DNA from 2 places in the Brevibacillus humidisoli genome. Region 1 is predicted to be linked to the other one. Evidence: riboswitches for the same ligand, from Rfam matches in the RefSeq annotation. Region 1 holds a riboswitch; the other holds the start of a gene.
What was found. Region 1 has a riboswitch for thiamine pyrophosphate ahead of LOK74_RS19775 (thiamine-binding protein). Riboswitches for the same ligand answer to the same signal wherever they lie in the genome.

Region 1 (7,791 bases):
CGGCTCATCGCCGCTGGCCGAGTCGCTGTACACCGGGGCAGGCAGTTGCGTCTGCTCTTTTAAAATCCAGTGGGAGTCGATCCATCGGTTGGCGACGAGATAGAGAGCAGAGCCGATCTTGCGGGACGATACATAGTGACCCTCCAGCGCAACCTCTTTGACCTGTTTTAGCTTCGTTTTGTCACGCAGATCATAGACGATGGCTTTTACCTGCTCGCGGTGGTAGGGAATTTTGGAGATCCGTTCGGCATCATGTCCGATCACCACCAGGTAGTTGTCATCCACGTACAGCTCACTTGGTCGGAGATCTTCTTCTGCGTAATTGAGGGTGCTGACGACCTTTAGCTGATCTGCGGGAGTGGCCTGTGCCACAACGACCTGTTGATTGCGCACCAGATACAGATAAGAACCGTCTGTCTTGACCACGTCGGATTCATCGACGCCGGCAACCTGAACATTGGTGCCCGAGTAATCTGCGGCCATGCCTGAGTCGGCCGAGGGTGCTGCCTGTTTTGCTTGGGCTTCGCTGCTGGCAGGGGCAGAAGCAGTTGTTTCGAGGGCCATTTTGACTCCCCGGTAACGGTACACCCGTTCACGGGTTTTCTCCGCTTCTTCCAGTAGTGCTTTTAGATTGTTGTAGGACCCCACTACCGGCAGCGGCTCTACCTGCTTGGGAGCAGTCGTTTGATCCGCTGTTTGTGCAAAGGCATGGGGCTGATCAGTCAAGAGATATCCATCGTCAGCCGATCGCACTCCCCACCCGTTCCAATAACCGGCAGAGAGTGCAACCAGGAACGTAAGGATGGTTAAAAAGTAAAAACGATTCCGTTTCATCGCGCACCTCCTCTTTGTTGATGTAGACGTGTTCTGGTGCGGATACGTTGCAGGTGTTTGCGAATCTAAGTCGAACCCAAGACAATGCATATCGGCTAATCCAAACTCTGTATGAGCAAGAGTTGTCCGGACTCGACGCTGACCGTACCGTGTGAACCCAGCAATTCGTTGCTGATCCCGAGTGACTGGCCGATGGTTAGTGTTGCGCGATGCAAGGGGTAGAGAAATCCCTCCAGCGTAATGCCGGTAACCTGTGTGCTGAGCGGCAGCAGGGAGACATAGCGGTAGCGCCTCTTTTTGATCTGTGCGGTGCCATCAACGAGCAGCACCTCGTTTTTCTCGTCGACAATCCTGCAGGGCACAGTTGCCTTTTGCGCTTCGACCAGCAGGTGGAGATTGGCCAGTGTGTGGTCCAGGCGGCTGCCTACCGCACCGAGCAGGATGATTTCCGTCGGCTGCTGTGTGAGCGCCCATCGGAAGGCCATCTCCGTATCGGTCAGGTCTTTCATCACCGGATCACAGGACGCAACGCTCGCTACCTGCTGCTCGATCTGGCTTCGTTCTGCCTCGTTTACGGAATCGAAATCTCCGACGGCATAGGCTGGAACGATACCGTGCTGCAGCAAAAAGAGCGCCCCGCGGTCAACGCCGACCAGCACATCACCCTCCTGCACTTCGTCAAGCGCCCAGTCCCCGAGATTGCCTCCGGAAAAGAGGAGATAACGGTGTGTCATCATCGGAGATTTCTCCTCCTTTTGTATTCGTAAGAACTTGTAGTCGTCAAAACCACGGTGGTTGTGATTTCGCGACCAATCGTTGCTGCCAAGGAAAGAAAAGAATGCATGTTACGAATCCACCACGTTGGAAAAGACTGCTTCCTGCAGCAGTTGGAGCAGTCTCGATTTGATGGATAAAAAGGCGGGATCGGTCGTGATCACCGGCTCCCGCGGCCGTGGCAGAGGTACGTCCACTTCGGCGACGATCTCTCCGGGACGTGCGGATAAGAGATAGATCCGGTCGGAGAGGAGGATCGCTTCATCCACATCATGCGTGACCAGCAACACGGAATGGCGGAACTGCTGCCAGATGCCGAGCAGCCACTGCTGCATCTGCATCCGGGTGAGTGCATCCAGACTGCCGAACGGCTCATCCAGCAGTATCAATTCTTTTTTGCACAGGTAAGTACGCAAAAAAGCGGCGCGCTGCCGCATCCCGCCGGACAGCATGTGCGGGTAGCTGGCAGCGAACTGCTCCAATCCAAACACGGGCAGCAGGCGGGTCGCTTCTTCTCGTGCCTGCTTTTTTTCCACTCCTTGAATCTGCAGCGGGACGATCACATTGTCTAGAATGGTTCGCCATGGAAACAGCACATCCCGCTGCGGCATATAACTGACGTGGCCGCGTTCTCCGGCCTTGGAGCGGCCATCGATCAGTACATCACCAGCGTCGGGAAGCGAGAGACCGGCGATGATGTCCAGCAGGCTGCTTTTCCCTGATCCGCTCGGGCCGATCAGGCTGACGAACTCCCCCTGTCGGACCGACAGGGAGATATCTTGCAGTGCTCGGACACGAGAAACCCCTTTGCCAGGGAACGTTTTGCTTATTCCTCGTATCGCTAGTTTTTCATCGGTCATCCGCAGCTCCCTCCTTTATGCGGGTGATGTTTTATCGTTCTTCTGGTTCACTGGTTATTAGTTGGACGGCTCAGGCAAAAACTCGTTGGTAAAGGCCTTGTCCGCTTCGATCATCTTTGGGATCAGGTCGCGCTCAAACATCCATTTGGCATAGCGTTCCCACACTTCTTGCTTTTGGATGCCCCATTGGTCAGCATCGTCCTGGTACTTGCCACTCAGCCACTCCTGGCTTGCTTTGACCAAGTCCGCATTCAATTCCGGGGCGTTTTTGAGCAGCATGTCCGCTGCTTGGTCCGGCTGTTCGATAGCAAACTGATACCCTTTGGCAGTAGCGGCGACGAACTTTTTGACCAGTTCTTGTTGCTCGGCGATATGATGTTCGTTGGTGACGATCACCGGTGTGTAGTAGTCGAGCGCAGGGTCCAGGTCTTTGAGCATCAACAGATTGAGTTCCATGCCGCTTCGCTTCGCTTCGACACCGTCCCAGCCGTAGTAAATCCATTCAAAGTCGGCATCTCGCCCGATGGTAGAAAAGAAGTCGGCGACTCCAAGCGTGACGTTTTCTACTTTGGTAAAGTCGGCGCCTGCTTTTTCCATCACCGCTTGCAGTACGGCTTCCTCGACTGGCGAGCCCCAGCCGCCGTAGCGTTTTCCTTCGAAATCTTTGGGCGAGCTGATGTTAGCCTCCTTCAGTGAGGCAAAGGCAGAGGTGTTGTGCTGGATCACCGCTGCGATGGAAACGAGCGGGATATCAGTTGCCCGTGCCTGGGTGACTGCTTCTTGGTAACTGATGCCAAAATCTGCTTTTCCGGCGGCTACCAGTTGGTCGGCTGTGCTGCCTTCGCCCGGCTGTACGATTTCCACATCCAGCCCCTGCTCCTCGTAATAGCCGTTTTCTTTGGCTACGTAGAGACCGGTATGGTTGGTGTTGGGCAGCCAGTCCAGCATGACTGTCACTTTTTGCGGTTCTGCTGGAGCTTCTGTGGACGGAGTCCCCCCTTGGTTTGGTGTCGTCTCTTGTTTCGGTGCGGATTGCTCCGCGCCGCCACAGCCGGTCACCACCAGCGCTAACGAGAGTCCCAGTGCCAGCAGCGGTGCAAACAAATCTTTTCCATTCTTGTTCATCTTTTTGTCTCCTATCCTTTCGTCGTTTGCATGCAATCGTTGCATCATTCAGATGGTTCCTTCTGATCTTTCCTTGCTTCGCTTCGTTTCGGTCGGCGCTAGGGTGAAGGCTTCTGCCGATAATGCCAAGGCATCAACAAGCGGGCGGCTCCCTCGATCAGAGCAAAGATAGCCAGGCTGAGCAGGGTGATCACCACGATCGTCGCAAACACCCGGTCAGTCAGGAACGACTGTGACGAGCGGGTCATCAAGATGCCCAGTCCTTTGCTCGCTCCCAGCCACTCGCCGATCACGGCCCCCATCACACTGTAGGTACCGGCGATACGCATCCCGGAAAAGAAAAATGGCAGTGTCGCCGGCAGCTTCACCATGTGGAAGATTTGCCAGCGGCCTGCGCCCATCGACGCCATCAGCCGCAGGGTGTCGCGATCGACGAGCCGCAGCCCGTCTGCCACATTAATCGCCACTGGAAAAAAGCAGACTAGAGTGACGACGACCACCTTGGGCAGGATGCCATAGCCGAACCAGATAAAAAAGAGCGGTGCCACAGCGATAATCGGGACCGTCTGGGAGATGATCAGCAGCGGGTAGAACGCTTTGCGCAGCCACTCTGAGCTGTCGATGATCGCGGCAATCGCGACTCCGATCACGATCGCTATGGCCAATCCCAGCAGGGCTTCGTAGATGGTCTGTACGCTGTGCTGAGCGATCAGTGCTCGCGACTCCCAGAGCGACTGTACGATGTGCGACGGCTTGGGAAGAATCCACTTTTCAATCCGGGTGATGGCCACCAGCCATTCCCAGAGGATCAACAGTACCAGCATCACACCGCCAGGCAAGAAGATGGACACCCAACGGGTAAGCGGGGTATCGTCTATGAGGCTTCGCTTACCGGTATTTTTCCAGCTTTTCATCCATGCTGACTCCTTCGGGCCGGTAATGGATCTTCATGTGGGTCATCACTTCGGAAGCACCTGCGGCGATGCAGGCTTCCTGGGCCCGTTTGACGATCTCCAGCAGTTGGTCAAGCTCTCCTTCCATCACGGTCTCCATGGCGCCCACTTCGTATTTCACACCAGATCGCTGCACGACCTCGATCGCCTTGTCGACGACCGCATAGCTGCTGCCATCGGCCACCTTGGGAAGAACTTGAAAACCTACATTCACGATTGGCATCTGCGTGATCTCCTTTCTTTTGCCTACACGGCAATCTAGCTGCTGCGCCACCAAAGAGCAATGAAAAAAGCTGCCATTAGCGGGCAGCCTGTGGATTCGCACAATAACAACCTGGGTTGTTACAATGGTAAGCTTCATTCCCTCCGCTGGCATTACCCAGATCAGGTTTGACGGGTCGGTACCTGTCGGGTACCCTCTCAGCCAGGCTCACCCAGCTCCCCGAAACGAGTATGTGGTTGGTCTACTGACACTATACCAATGGTTGCGGCATTTGTAAATTGTATGAGTGCGAAGTCAAAACAAGTGGCCAGCGATGGTATCAAGCGCCTCCAATCCGGCCACATCCTGCTCCAGCATGGGAATCCTGACGATCCGGTAACGGCTGAATTGCTGTTCGATCTCGGTCAGGTACTTCCTCTCCTGCTCGCGCCGACGTCGGATAAACTCGCCGTCCGCCTCGTCGGGAATCACCCGGTTGACAACCAGGGTATCGACGGGTACCTGATACTTTTGCAAAACAGGCAATGCCCGTGTCGTCTCGGCAATCGGCAGCCGCTCCGGGGTGAGTACGAACGAAAAGGCGGTCAGCTTGGCATTGAGGATCACTTCTCGAGCGCGAGCGAACTTCAGCTTGCGGGCGGTCAGAATCTCATAGATCGGGTCTTCGGCAGGAGCCGCTTCCTCCAGCCAAGTCTCCCGCATGCTCATCACCTTCTGGCGGCGCGACAGCATACTGTCCACCCAGGCACCCATCAACTCCGGCAGCGACAACAACCTGAGCGTATGTCCTGTCGGGGCGGTGTCGAAGACGATCAAGTCAAAATCGGTCTCAATCCATTGGATGATCTCGACGATCCGGTCAAACAGAGCCGATTCGTCAGCACCGGGGGAGACATGGGCGATATCGATCTGCCGCTCGATTTCATTCATCATCTGCACGCTGACCACTTTTCGCAGGTTCTCCTTGACCGATGCGATGTAGCGGTGTGATTCGTGGTGTGGATCGATTTCCAGCGCCCATAGATTCTCTCTCAGCTGCGTCGGCTCCTGTCCGACCTGCCGCTCAAAGATGTCGCGCAGATTGTGGGCGGGGTCCGTGGAGACAAGCAAGGTTTTTTTTCCATGATCGGCGGCACGCAGGGCAAAAGCAGAAGAGGTGGTCGTCTTGCCCACCCCGCCCTTGCCGCCGAAGAACACAACTTTTCTCTGCAGGTAGTGTTTCACGGCCAATTCCCCTTTCCGGCATACCGTGCTGATCTGAGCGACGCAGGCGGATACGGATGCTTGATTCGCTGCCCCGTTGCGCTGTCCTCATTCAACAGCAGCGAATGTCATCAAGCGGTGAGCGCTCCATACCCATCCGCGTATGCCATTCGTGGAAACGTTCGTAGATGGCTGGATACAGCTCCAGCGTATAGTACGAGACCGGGTTGGGCAATCCGAGCATTTCGGAAAAGCAGAGCAAGAGGAACAGATCTTCTTCGTTGCGGATTTCCCGTCTGATCTCTCTGCGGTAGCGGACGTAAAAGAGCTCTTCGTAACCCTGCATCAGCGTCTTCCAACGTTCTCTGATCTCCATCGCTTCACTTCCTCTCTCGCTGCCTGGTTAGCATTTGCAAAACTTTGTCAGCAATCAGATCATACCGGGGGATCTCCCCGGCAGCGACTAGTTCGCCGTTGACAAAGATCGCTTTTGTATGAAATCCACGGCTGAAGTGCATCAGCATCTGCGACAGCGGCACTTTTTTTCTGCGCCACTGCCGCCACAAAACAACCACGAACAGAATGATGTTGCGTGGATCGATGACATCCAACTCCACTTGCTCCCCGAATTGTTCATCCAGTCGGCGGTAGAGGAGGCCCATCTCCTCCATGATCTGGCGGCGTTCGCGGAACAATCGCTCACCAGTCACTTCCGAGAGGTTGATTAGATCACCGGAGAGACGGCCGCAGCAGCCGCTGTTGGACATCTGCTGTTCCGCTTCCCGTACAAACAGCACATGCACCTTTTCCATCGCTACCATCTCCCAAAAGATAAGGAGCCGCATGGGCGGCTCCTTCCCGTATCTGGATCAGCCCGGAATGTCCTTGGAATAATCTTTTCCAGTGGCAAATACTCGGACGGCCTCGAGGACGATCCAGGCGGCGAAGACGAGGATGACGGCACCGAGGAAGAACAGCAGCATTTTGCCTTCCTGGCCCATCCACTGGGTAAACACCTGCTGAGCCATCGCCCAGATCGTAACGAACAGGATGAACAACATCGGCAGCAGCGTCGGCAGGTAGTTGCGGCCCAATCGTTTGAGCCAGATCGTGACGATCAAGAGCGAGATGCCGGCTAACAGCTGGTTGGAGGTCCCAAACAACGGCCAGAGGTGATAACCGCCGGAACCAAACCCGTTGGCGCCGCCCGGTGTTAGTGCCAACGCTGCGCTGGCCAGAACGGCGATCGCTGTAGCGGTTCGATTGCCGGTAATTACTTTGATCTTGTATTCACTGCCGATTTCTGCAATGATATAGCGCATCAGCCGTACCGAACTATCCAGAGTGGTCGCGGCAAAGCTAACCACAACCACGGCGACGATCGTCTTGCCAAGCGTCGGATCAATCGCCAGTCCGCTGGCCAGATTGGCTGCGCCATTGACGAAAGAGCTTAAGCCGTTTTTGCTGGCATCGGCAAAAGAGGCGTATTTGCTGGAAAAATCGACTACGGAGAAAGCAGTGGCAACGGCAATGACGGAGATCAGAGCGAGAATCCCTTCACCGACCGACCCGAGATAGCCGACGTAGCGGGCGTCTGTCTCTTTATCCAACTGCTTGGACGTAGTGCCGGACGAGACCAGTCCGTGAAAACCGGATATCGCACCGCAGGCGATGGTGATAAACAAGAGAGGCCACCAGGATACGTCGTTGGCACTGGAGTTGACGACTGGTGCCGTGACCTCAGGAGCCAGGAACAACAGGCCCAGGTATAGGACAATCAGCCCGATGATCAACTGGTGCGAGTTGATGTAGTCCCGCG
Region 2 (7,791 bases), 1.8 Mb from region 1:
GTAACGGAACAGCTCCGACATCGCAATCACATGTTCAGCAAGCTCTGTCTCTTTCTTTTCCTCCAGCGACCAGTAGAGCGCATCTAGTGTGTTAAAAAGGAAATGGGGATTGATTTGTGCTTGCAAGGCTTTTAACTCACTGCGGCTGCGAAGCAGTTCTTTTTGATAAACGACCTGGATCAAGTGGTTGGTGTTCTTTACAAGTTGGTTGTAGGTATGGTTCAATTCGTTGATCTCAACGGTGGAAAAGATGCCTAGTTGGGGTTTTAGCTCACCCTGTCTTGCCTGCCGCATCGTCCTGGTCAAATGGAGAATTGGCCGCGTAATCATCGTCGAGAGCAGATACGAGAATGCGAGGAAGATGAAGAAACCTGCTACACCTGAGAGAGTGATGGCCGTTTGCAGGATGGTAATACCTTCCGTAAGGGCGCGAATCGGGGTCAATATGGCCAAAGTCCAGCCAGTAACAGCTGATTTCTGTTTCACTACAATGAATTGCTTGCCATTTATGGTTGCTACCTGCTGATTGTCGGTTAAGATTTGTCGGATATCCCCATCATAGTTGGAAGCAATGGGGATGAAATGATCGTCTACGAGCACCATATACTCATTTTCTTCGGTTGCTTGTGACGTTTCCGCAAAGTCGAAATAATCAGGATTGATGCGAATGAGTAAATACCCGCCGTTTGAAAACCAACGGTCCATCAAGCTAACTCTCCGGATAGCCAGAAAGTATCCCGGATTTATGGGATCCGTCCCAACCCAGACCATTCTCCCTTTTGCCAGGTCCGCCTGCTTCACCCATTTGTGCTCCACTCGTTTGGACAGATGGGCTTCACCCAACGGGAGCAATCTCTGGTAATCTGGCAGGTAGAGTTCAAAGGAGTGGATGCCATCTGAATACGCTTGAAATGTATGGACGATCTGCATGAGCGATTGCCGTTTGTAAAAATCAGATGGACGACCGTTTGCCTCCTCTAGCAATACCTGCTGTACAGAGGAATTCGTTGCCACTTGATTGGACAATGTGTCAATCTGTTGATAAAGCGTTTCCAATCTGCCATTCGCCTGTACGGCGGTCTGCTGCATTTGCTTTTCAGCGTTATTTTTCAACAGGGTGGACACGAGGTTGTAAGTCATGATCCCCACCAGAAACAACACAATCCCCATCGCAAACAAGAAAACAACCAAGATCTGATTGCGCAACGTATTGAATTGCCATAATCCAGCCCTCACGTTCCGTTCATCCTTTCTCGCAGGGAGGTTTTGCTGCGTTATCAGATAAAGAAAGGATGGAATCATCGCTGCGTTCCATCCCGATTGTTCGTATGTCCGATTGTCAGCAGGCGATTTTCTGCTTGCTGTCTACATATTGCACGTCCCAACGCTCACTACCGTAAGCGCTTTCATAAACACGCTGAAAAGGTGCGTGTGGTGTTGTCCTCCCGATTTGGCTGTATGTATGCTCCGCTCGATATACTACATCCATCATATCACCACCTACTTAGTTTGTCTATCGGATAAACAAAGTGTTTGCAAATAAAAGAAAACTGTCTCCTCTAGAGCCAATCGGTTGGTACTTACTTGAAAGTCAATGATTTGTACTGTGGAAAAAAAGCGTGGATCATCATTCTTTGCCATGCTCCACGCTTTTTTCCACCTTTCCAATGCTAGAAACGAGTACTGCCCTTATAACAATCCCGCTACCTGTCTTATCGATACAGTCGGCTGCCCAAGCGGCGGAACTCTTCTGCCTTCTCGGCCATGCCCGCTTCCACTTCCGCTGCCTCGGCAGCCGGATCTTGTAATGCCGCACGCTCGCGTATGTCATGGGTGATCCGCATGCTGCAGAACTTAGGCCCGCACATCGAGCAGAAATGAGCCGTTTTGGCCCCTTCTGCGGGCAGCGTTTGGTCGTGATACTGCATAGCCCGGTCCGGATCGAGGGAGAGATGAAACTGATCGCGCCAGCGGAATTCAAACCGTGCTTTGGAGAGAGCATCGTCACGCTGCTGCGCTCCAGGGTGTCCTTTGGCCAAGTCTGCGGCATGGGCGGCTATTTTGTAGGCAATCACTCCTTCGCGAACATCCTCTTTGTCAGGCAGGCCGAGGTGCTCTTTCGGAGTGACGTAGCAAAGCATGGCAGTCCCCATCCAGCCGATGATTGCCGCACCGATCGCAGACGTGATGTGATCGTAGCCAGGTGCGATATCGGTCGTCAATGGACCTAGCGTATAAAACGGCGCTTCCTGACAAATCTCCATCTGGCGATCCATGTTTTCTTGCAGTTTGTGCATCGGCACATGCCCCGGGCCTTCAATCATTACCTGGACATCGTGCTTCCAGGCGATCTTCGTCAACTCCCCGAGCGTCTCCAACTCTGCAAACTGGGCTGCATCATTGGCATCGGCGATCGAGCCGGGACGCAGTCCGTCACCGAGCGAGATGGAGACATCGTACGCGCTCAAGATTTCACAAATCTCTTCAAAGTGGGTATACAAAAAGTTTTCTCGATGATGCGCCAGACACCAGGCGGCCATGATCGATCCACCTCTAGAGACGATGCCGGTCACCCGCTCCACCGTAAGCGGGATGTAGCGAAGCAGTACACCAGCGTGAATGGTGACGTAATCGACCCCCTGTTCTGCCTGCTCAATCAGGGTGTCGCGGTACACCTCCCAGGTTAGCTCCTCCGCTTTTCCATTCACCTTCTCCAGGGCCTGATAGATCGGTACCGTACCGATCGGCACGGGTGAATTGCGGAGGATCCACTCTCGGGTTGTGTGGATGTTTTTGCCGGTGGACAGGTCCATCACTGTATCAGCTCCCCAGCGAATCGCCCAGGTCAGCTTCTCCACTTCCTCCTCAATCGAGGAAGTAACAGCGGAATTGCCGATGTTGGCGTTCACCTTGACTAGGAAATGGCGTCCGATGATCATCGGTTCGCTCTCCGGGTGATTGATGTTGCATGGGATGATCGCACGTCCCATGGCCACTTCCTCTCTGACGAACTCCGGCGACACGTTTTCACGGATTGCAACGAACTCCATCTCAGGTGTGATGATCCCCTGCCGTGCGTAATGAAGCTGGGTGACGATACGGCCCGATCTCGCTCGCAGCGGCTGCCTGCTTTCGGAAACCGGCAAGGACGCGACCGATGCATCGCTTACAGCATATCCGTTATCCTCTGGTTTTCTCTGCCGTCCAGGGTAGTTCTCCACATCCCCACGTTCCAGAATCCAACGATGCCGCAGGGAAGGCAGCCCTTGTTGAATATCTGTAGCCTGCATTGGATCGGTATAGGGACCACTGGTGTCATAGACACGAACAGGCAGATTCTCGCTGGCGCCAAAGCGATCGATGGTTGCCTCCTGAGCGATCTCCCGAAAGGGGACGCGGATATCTTCCCTTGATCCGGTTACATACACCTTGCGGCTGCCAGGAAGAGGTGCAAGCCCTGATACCTGTGGTTGCTGCGATTCTGCTTTGTTTGTCATACATGAGCCTCCTTTTTGCTACCGACCGGACGCTTTTTCCTCGCTGTACACAAAAAAGCCGGGCCCTTTTGTCACAGGACCCGACCGGCAGCTCACAAAAGAAGACGGAGCAACACTGTCTACGATGCAAGGCAAATCTACTTTCCTACGCTGGTATTACCCAGATCAGGTCCAAAGGGTCCGCGGACTTCATCGCGTCCGACATCTCAGCCCAAGCTCAGGTGGGCTCCCCCAGTAGCAGTATATGATTTTTTGGATATCATTACCGTATCCTATCCGTGCTAAAAAGGCAATATGTTTTTTTTTAGCGGTGGAGTCGGGTGATGACCGCTTCGCCGCTCCCGGACACACGCAGGTCGACATACCAGCCTTGCTCCACGCTTTGTTCGATCTCTCTGCCGGTATTCTCCGGTACGTAATACCGTTCAAACCCATATACGATCCGCAGTTCCTCCCCCATATAACCATCGTAGTAAGGAACTCGGCCGGACAGCATGATCTGACCAGGCGCCAGCTGCGGTTTATGCCGGTATACGCCTACCGCTTCATGCCACACATTCCCCTTTTGCTCCAGTACGACGTAAACATCTGTGTCATACAGGGGCTCTTCTAGATCATGCTGTACCGACTGCAAGTCGATCCGGCTGATCTCGAATCCGAGCCGGACGTAATCACCGTAGAACAAATCACGCGGATCGACCGGGGCAGTCTTGAGCGTGACTGGGTGGCCACTCGTCGAGATCCAATAGTATTTGCCGACAACGCTGAGCAGCATCAGCACCTGCAGCAGCACCAACAATACGAACCGTTTGCTCATCGCGGATCCCTCCTCGCCTGCTTCACCCATCTCCTGCGCTGACGTTCCAGAGCGAAGCTAAGGGCCAACAAAAACGCGCCGCCGATGAGAAAGAAGAGCGATTTGTCCATAAAGTCCCACGCGAAGTTCACGTATGCCACAAAGCTGGTCACGCCAAACATCACTGCTCCCGCGTTGATTCGCTGTACGTCATGTCTTTTTTCACCGCCGAGGACCATCGCGATGGACAAGCCATACAAGGCGAGGATCATCGCCACATCCAGTCCCAGCATTGGCTCCGGATCGGTCGATCCTGCAGAAGAGCCAAACAAGAGATAGTAGATTGGCAGCGGCAGGTGGGGCAGCATATCGGCCGCTCGATCAAGCGTCCGCTGCCTCATCGATAGGAAGAGATAACCGAGGACAGCCAACAGGATGACTGTACTTCCCACTGTGTCTGCCAGGTTGATCTGCAGTAAAGATCCGCTTCCGAAGATGACTATGACCGCAAACAGTGTCATCCCGATATACCCAACAACTCGAAACAACGATGGAAAAGGCGCCATCCGCTCTGGAATCAGGACGGCTGCAAACAGATAGACAAGGATCGGCAATTGCACCAGCAATCCATTTCCATATTCGGCCACGTCGAGCACTGCCGTACCCAACAAGATGACGGAAGTTGCCGAGCTCAGCCAGACCGAGCGCAGCTTCCACAGCAGCGGGAACAGTCCACCCCCGTACAACACGTATAAGATGAGCCCAGAGATCCCTTCCCTGCTGTCTGTCGTCAGTCCGTAGAACGAAGCTGCCGTCAGGATCAACAGCGAAATCAAGGATAGGGTTTGCGAGCGGTAGTGCCAAGCCAAGGTAATCGCCCCGATAAACCAGAGATAAAACGGAGTGAGCGGATGGCCCGAGAGATGGTACATTTGACCAATCAGAAAAAATCCCGCACCGTAGATGCCGACTCCGATCACGATAAAGGCCGTCCCCAGCCTCTCACTGCCTCTCCGATGCAAGAAATCACCCAAGAGGTAGACGGCAACCAAAGAAAGCAGGATGAGCAGCAATCGAGTTAGATGAGTCATCCCATCCCAATTGGACGCAATAAACGTCAACACGCCCAGCCCTAGCAGAATACCCCCCATAATCGACAGCGTACCCGCCCGGTCTCGGGCAGGGTAGCGCACGGCGATTTGCTCGTACTGCTCATCGCTAATAATTCCTTCCCGTTTCCACTGCTCTGCTTCCTGCAGAATCACCTTCCGTTTGCTCATCGACACTCCCCCTCTGCTTTTTGCAGCATGATGCTATGTTTACTCATCGACACTCCCCTCCCGCTCCCTTTCGCTTCGTAAACCTCCGGTCAATTCGGCCAATCTCTTCTCCGCCTCCGCTGGATCCAAGCTGTAGTAGTGGAGATAGCGTTCCTCGTCGATGATCCGGTAGTGACCGGTAAATACGTGTTTTTGCAAGCTGTACGATCCCTCACGCCGCTCTTCTGTCCACCACACTTTTCCTCCCATCGTCCTGTACCAGGCTTGGGAGTTGGACCGAGTCGCTACCAGATCAAGCACATCCAGCGTAGCGTCGCCAAACAGCGAGTGCATGATCTCGCCCCGTCGAAATAGAACAGCAACCAGCGCAGCTGCAGTGAAGCCGAGTGTTTTCCTGCCTTTTTCCACCTGGACCAGCGTTTTTTTGGAAACGCCGATGATCTCTGCCATCTTGTCCTGGGTTAGATCAGCTTCAATGCGAATCAACTTGAGCTTTTCGGAGACCATTTTGTCAAACTCTACTTGTGTGAGACGAGTTGCAGATGCTGTTTGCTGGATTTTGAACCCCCCCCAAGGAAAGCATCTTCTACTATCACATGCTTTACAATATGCTTATTTAGTGTAAAATTACACTTTTTGCGCAAACATGTCAATGAGAAAAATCGTCATGGGAGACGGGGCAGTTCCACGACACCCTGTAGTGATTGATCTCCTTCTTCACAAAAAAATCTGCGCCCATCTAGAGCGCAGATTCTTCTTATGTAGGGCAGCAAGGAATGCTATAAGCCAGGTTCTGTCTCTCCCGTGCTGCAAGCGGGTGCTTCCCTCGCACCAGGAGCGGTAGCCATCTATCTATGGCAGAATCGTCTGCCATCTGTCCCTCCGTTTGATTCCTTTGGGACAGTTCCCCTACCAAATTTGGGTTTCTCGCTCGCAGGGTTTACCGCGTTCCATCTTCCCTGTCGCCAGGAAAGCTGCGTTTCTGTGGCACTTTCAGCGTACTCAGGTCTCAGGGAGAACCCTTTCCACGCCGTCAGCGAAGCCAAACAGCCTCACTGCCCTAGTTTGCACTAGGTACGAACACTCCAAGCATCTCAGCTTGGGCGAGCCTGGACTTTCCTCTGCCGCCAGCCGACCCGGCTGCGACAGCGGCTACCCACATTCCTTGCTATCAAGTTTTAGCGACAATGATTAATGTAACACATCAGCCATCGACGGTCAATGGTATCTCACTGGAGCAAATGACAGCTTCTTCCTTGTCAACGATCATCTTCCCATATATAATAATATATCCGCAACAGCTACTTTCCCTAGTGGGAATCGGAGGAATTCGAATGGATTTGTTTGATCTCCGCATGATTGGCCGCCACGTCTGTTTGCGTCTGTTGACGGCGGAGGATGCTCCTGCGTTTTTGGACTATCTGCTGCGCAACAAACACTACCACGATCCGTATATGCCGCACCGGCCATCCGATTCCTTTACGCTGGAAAATGTACGTCGCCTAACCGATCAGCGTCAGCGAGTGGGATCGGATCAGGAGTATGCGTTTGCGGTGATTGACAACGAATCGGAGCGTCTGGTGGGAAAAGTGAAGCTGTCCGGGATCATCCGCGGCTCTTTTCACAGTGCCAACCTAAGCTATGACATTGACGAGGCGTTCAGCAGCCGCGGCTACGTGACGGAGGCAGTGAAGATGTTGATCTCGTTTGCCTACTCCGGACTGGCCCTGCACCGGATTCAAGCAGCGATTATGCCGCGCAACCTACCCTCTCAGCGCGTAGTGGAAAAAGCCGGATTCGTACGCGAAGGCTATAGCCAGCACTATATCCAGATTAACGGCATCTGGGAAGACCATATTACATACGCGATTACGAAAGAGCGTTACGACCGCCTGCCTGCTTACCAAAAGGAGCAGGGCCTGATTGCATGGATCACCGAAACATAAGCAGATGGCTGCTCGACAGCAGCTGTCGATGAAGGAGGAGTTCATATGCTGATCATGCCGTTTGAGGATAAAGTTCCTGAGATCGACGAGTCCGTCTTTCTCGCACATGGAGTCGTGATCTCCGGCGACGTGACGATCGGTGCCGATACCTCGATTTGGTACAATACCGTGATTCGCGGCGATATAGCACCGACGACCATTGGACGGAGGGTGAGCGTACAGGATAACAGTACGCTGCATCAAAGCCCTGGATTGCCGCTGATCATCGAAGA

Region 2: it holds a riboswitch for thiamine pyrophosphate, as region 1 does, so the genes downstream of both, thiC (phosphomethylpyrimidine synthase ThiC) here and LOK74_RS19775 (thiamine-binding protein) in region 1, are expected to answer to the same signal.

Annotation. Positions count from the first base shown of each region.
Region 1 is NZ_CP087263.1:4,053,724-4,061,514, reverse strand. Features, by position in the region: gene LOK74_RS19800 (beta-propeller domain-containing protein) at 1-834, opposite strand, end outside; gene LOK74_RS19795 (thiamine diphosphokinase) at 930-1,571, opposite strand; gene LOK74_RS19790 (ABC transporter ATP-binding protein) at 1,680-2,468, opposite strand; gene LOK74_RS19785 (ABC transporter substrate-binding protein) at 2,526-3,593, opposite strand; gene LOK74_RS19780 (ABC transporter permease) at 3,692-4,417, opposite strand; gene LOK74_RS19775 (thiamine-binding protein) at 4,482-4,769, opposite strand; TPP riboswitch at 4,890-5,001, opposite strand; gene LOK74_RS19770 (ArsA family ATPase) at 5,064-5,993, opposite strand; gene LOK74_RS19765 (cory-CC-star protein) at 6,085-6,318, opposite strand; gene LOK74_RS19760 (hypothetical protein) at 6,353-6,784, opposite strand; gene LOK74_RS19755 (carbon starvation CstA family protein) at 6,842-7,791, opposite strand, start outside.
Region 2 is NZ_CP087263.1:2,298,393-2,306,183, forward strand. Features, by position in the region: gene LOK74_RS11415 (sensor histidine kinase) at 1-1,236, opposite strand, end outside; gene thiC (phosphomethylpyrimidine synthase ThiC) at 1,713-3,497, opposite strand; TPP riboswitch at 3,623-3,740, opposite strand; gene LOK74_RS11425 (GDYXXLXY domain-containing protein) at 3,802-4,314, opposite strand; gene LOK74_RS11430 (DUF2157 domain-containing protein) at 4,311-5,573, opposite strand; gene LOK74_RS11435 (helix-turn-helix transcriptional regulator) at 5,613-6,080, opposite strand; RNA gene rnpB (RNase P RNA component class B) at 6,351-6,737, opposite strand; gene LOK74_RS11445 (GNAT family N-acetyltransferase) at 6,908-7,519, shown strand; gene LOK74_RS11450 (gamma carbonic anhydrase) at 7,565-7,791, shown strand, end outside.